2 regions of the Alkalihalobacillus pseudalcaliphilus genome follow, and region 2 is predicted to be linked to the other one. Evidence: a T-box and tRNA genes for the amino acid it is inferred to sense, from the RefSeq annotation. Region 2 holds a T-box; the other holds one or more tRNA genes.
The links. A T-box is a leader RNA that pairs with one kind of tRNA and senses whether it is charged. The one in region 2 lies ahead of argS (arginine--tRNA ligase), so its partner is inferred to be a tRNA-Arg.

Region 1: it has a tRNA-Arg gene. The T-box ahead of argS (arginine--tRNA ligase) is inferred to sense a tRNA for this amino acid. The anticodon was not compared.

The regions. Positions count from the first base shown of each region.
Region 1 covers NZ_JAQQWS010000005.1:103,121-105,527, reverse strand. The annotation lists gene PQ479_RS12350 (hypothetical protein) at 1-619, opposite strand, end outside; tRNA gene PQ479_RS12345 (tRNA-Arg) at 814-885, opposite strand; gene PQ479_RS12340 (hypothetical protein) at 1,258-1,611, opposite strand; gene PQ479_RS12335 (BrxA/BrxB family bacilliredoxin) at 1,786-2,211, opposite strand.
Region 2 covers NZ_JAQQWS010000003.1:338,954-341,360, reverse strand. The annotation lists gene PQ479_RS10025 (DUF4652 domain-containing protein) at 1-647, shown strand, start outside; T-box leader at 847-1,060, shown strand; gene argS (arginine--tRNA ligase) at 1,110-2,407, shown strand, end outside.

The DNA of each region.
Region 1 (2,407 bases), on a different contig from region 2:
CTTCCTCTGCTGGCTCTTCAACCTCTACTTCTTCCTCTACTTCTTCCTCGGCTGCTTCTTCAGCAGCTTCATTTTCACGAATTTCGATCGCCTCTTCTATGCGACCTTTCCACTCTTCTAATTGCACAAGCAAGTCTGCTAAGCTACCATGTGGCTCTTCTGGAATCTCATACGCTTCAATTTTTTCCATAGCCTCTTCGTAGTTTTCTTCTTCATACAGCCCAGAAACTTCTGCAAGCAACTCTTCCAATTCAAGATATGTTTGTTCTAACTTCTCTAGTTCCTCCATTTTCGATGATGCTTGCTCTTTCAATAGACTTGTTTCTTCAGATTCTGATTGACTTTCTTGTATTGCTGTCACATAAGTTCTAGCATCGACTAATTTACCTTCATCTAAAGCGTGTAAAAACCAAATCATACTCTCAACGTCATTAATAATGACAAGGTCTTCTTCCTCACCATTTTCATCATATGCCGCCTCTAATGCTTCTTTAGCATCTTCATATCTTTCTTCTTTAATTGCTTCTAGAGCTTCATCCTTATGTTCTTGGTATACATCTGATGAGCAAGCAACTAGAAACAAAGCTACAACCGTAAACATTATGTATATTTTCTTCACTTTCAAATACCCCCTTACTCCTATTATAAAAGTTGTATCTACGGACTGACAACCTAAAAATATTAATTATTAAAAACTAAGTCCGTATGACTCATGACTATTTCGATCATCTTTTGACAACCATACCTACGCCTAAATCCTTAGCAACAAAAAAAGCCTAGTAGTTTACTAGACTTTTTTATATCGACTTTTAACGCGCCTAGTAGGACTCGAACCTACAACGCAAGAACCGGAATCTTGAATGATATCCCTTTCACCATAGGCGCACGAATTAAAACGACAATATTTAATTTAATATAAAATGAAAATAATGTCAAGGTATTCATACAAGAGTAAAAATATACAAAAGGAAGAGATGACCTTTACGGGATTTCCTTTATTTGAAAGTTAGTGCGAACATGGAGCATTGCTCATCGCTACTTAAAATTATGCTCCGCGTCCTGCGGGGTGGCGCTGAACTAACTGGCACAGTCAGTTGATCTCAGCCCGCCACTACGTCCCGCGGGAGTCTTCGCATATTTCCGTCCGCTGGGTGTTTGCTCATTCTCAAGTACAAATTGCATTCATAAAAAAATAACAACAAAAACAAAGTCAATGAAGAGTCACCAAGCAAAGAAGAAAATCAAAATCACACAAAATTATTGTTGTGGTCCTTCTTCAAGCATTTGATTAAAGCGTTCGTTGACATCATCTTCCGTATAGCCTGCTTTCGCTAATCTTGCTGAAAGGTTTTTTGCCCACAACTCTAAGCGCTGTGCCATTTTTGCATACTTCTTGGCTTCGCTTCCTTTTTTATCATTTGCTCGACCGTTGGCATTTGACATAATATTTTCAACGATATAAAGTGCTTTCCATACATTCTCTTCATCAAATGATTCATGGGATTTCCCTAATTCGTCTACTACTTTTTTATAAAAGTCATTAAATTCTTTATATGAAATCTCCTCATCCATATTCAGATATACTTGAATTTGTTCATATAATGTTTGCATTCATTGGACACTCCTTTAATAATCTCAGCTTATTATATCATTTATCTACTATAAGTAAAATCACTGCCACTAAAGCACATGAAAAAAGGTTACCATTATCTTCGTAGCCCGATGGCCGCTCATAAAAAAACACATGTCATAGACATAAACTATGACATGTGATTTTTATTATGTTTAATTCACAACTTCATCTAATGCTTGTTCTAGCTTTTGTACTACTTGAATTGGTTCATGTCCTTCAATTTCATGTCTTTCAACCATCATTTGAATTTCACCATCTTTTAATAATGCAAATGAAGGAGAAGAAGGTGCATAACCTTTAAAGTATTCACGAGCCTTAGCTGTTGCTTCCTTATCCTGCCCTGCAAACACAGTTACATATCGATCTGGTTGGATTTCGTAATTCCTCATATATGCTGCTGCCGGACGTGCAATACCACCAGCACAGCCACAAACTGAATTAACCATTACAAGTGTTGTACCTGATTCTTTTAAAATACCCTCTACTTCTTCTGCGGTCTTTAACTCTTGGTAACCAGCTGTTACCATTTCTTGTCTTGCCACTTGTACCACATCATTCATAAAGAAATTAAATTCCAAGATAACTCCTCCTCATAAAACGCTTAATAACTTTATTGACATTGTACATGGAAATTCAGATAAAACCAACTAATTTACTTATACCCATACTATTTTTGTATGAAAGTGATGCTAATGATTATGTGCGGAGTTCTACTTGCCGCTACCGAAAATCATGCTGCGCTTAGGCCTTCCCCTCCAAAAAACTATACTGTGA
Region 2 (2,407 bases):
TAGGCTTAAGTATCTGGTTAGTAACAGGCTGTATGAATACGACCGCGAGCGATGAGGACGAAGGTGAAGAGACTGTCACGAAGTATGCACCACCTATGTTGGAGGTCGAGAATTCAAAATCAGAGGGGGAGGCAATTTCCCTTTTTGATATTCGCTTAAACAAGAACGAGGAAATGATTGAATTAATCCAACCAAATGGAGAGGTTGCGGTTCTAGCAGATGAATGGCCAACAGAACCTACAATATCTGGTGACCAGACAAAGGCACTTTATATTGCTCCTTTACAATTTGAAGTACTAGGTGATGTGTATGTGGTCGACTTAATAACGGGGGAACAAGAGATTGTAGTTAGCGGAAATCAAGAGGAACAAGATATACCAAAATATGTAGCTTGGGATCCCAAAACCACCGATCATTTTTATATGACATACGGATTAGCTTACGGTACAGTAGCGGCAGGCGGCAACATTTACAAAGTTGATACGGAGACAGGAACTAAAGAAGCATTAACTGAATATGAAAATAATATTCAAGTTACAGGTCTTAAGATTCAAGGTAATATCCTTTATTACTTTGGCATTGAATATACCGATGATATACTCAATGACTATGTACCCTATGTGAATTTTATCGAATTAGAAGAGTAATCGACTCATACAAACCACGAGTTATACAGCTACCTGTCCGTTATTTGATTTGTTCGATTAGAGAGTTATGTGAAGTTACTCGCGTGTTTAGGTTAAGAAACTGATCGAATAGACTCCTAGCGGGTAGTTATTGTTATACTCCAAACTTTCAGATTGCAGTTGCCACGGTTGAAGAAGTTGAGTATAATAACTAGAAATATCAATGTCCGTGATGAAGAGAGTAATGGTGGTGGGGTTAAAGCGAGTTAGGGTTGGTGTGAGCCTAATAACGAAACCATGATGAAGCGCACTTCTGAGACGCATCCTGAATCGAAAAGTAGGGAATGCCGGTCGCTCACCGATAATGAGCATGAAGTAGGCTTTCAGAAAAGAAAGCAATCAGAGTGGTACCGCGGGGAAATCTCGTCTCTATTTTTAGAGGCGGGATTTTTTTATTGAGCAAAATAGCTAGGAGGATATGACATGAGTGGAAAATTAGTGTTTATTGAACAGTTAGAGCAAGCATTAAAAGGACTAAAGTCGAAAGAAGAAATAGAGGTCTTACTTGAAAAACCAAAATTTGAGGAGCAAGGAGATCTCGCATTTCCGTGTTTTACCTTAGCGAAAGAATGGAAAAAGTCGCCTCAATTAATAGCGACTGAAATGTCAAAAGTGATAGAGTCGGAGTGGTTTGAGCGTGTTGAAGCGGCTGGACCTTATTTAAATGTATTTCTTCAAAAAGGGAAAGTTAGTCAATCCGTCATCCAATCTGTGCTCGAACAAGGTTGCCAATATGGGTCTAATCAGCAAGGGGTTAATCAAACGATTACGATCGACTATTCCTCACCCAATATTGCGAAACCTTTTTCGATGGGGCATCTTCGCTCAACCGTCATTGGCAATGCCTTAGCAAATATGTCAGAAAAAAATGGTTTTAAAGCGGTTAGAATTAATCACTTAGGTGACTGGGGTACACAATTTGGGAAATTGATGGTTGCTTATAAAAATTGGGGAGAGGAAGAGAAAGTTAAGCAAAGTCCGATTAGAGAGCTGCTTGCCTTATATGTGAAATTCCACGAGGAAGCGGAACAGGCCAAGGAGTTAGAAGAAGAAGCAAGAGCTTGGTTTAAAAAGCTTGAGGACCAAGATACAGAGGCTACTCAGCTATGGACTTGGTTTAAGGATGAATCACTGAAAGAGTTTGAAAAGATTTATAAGCTCTTAGATGTGCCCTTTGATTCGTATCACGGTGAAGCCTTTTATAATAATAAAATGGACGCAGTTATCAGGGAGCTTGAAAAAAAAGGATTATTAGAAAGATCTGAGGGAGCCGATGTCGTTTCGCTCCATGAGGCAGAACTTCCTCCATGCCTCATTCGTAAATCAGATGGTGCAACCCTATATGCAACGAGAGATTTAGCTGCAGCTTTGTATAGAAAATCTACGTATAACTTTTCACATTCGTTGTATGTTGTTGGGCACGAACAAAGCCTGCATTTTCAACAGCTAAAGCTCGTCTTGAACAAAATGGGTCACACATGGTCCGAACAAATGGAACATATTCCATTCGGTTTTATTTTACAAAAAGGCAGAAAAATGTCGACTAGAAAAGGTCGGGTCATTCTTCTCGAACAAGTCATTGAAGAGGCAATTCAATTAGCAGAAAAGAATATTAATGAGAAAAACCCAGAGTTGGCGAATAAGCAGCAAGTAGCCCGGGAAGTGGGGGTCGGCTCGATTATTTTCCATGATCTTAAAAACGAAAAGCAGAATAATGTAGA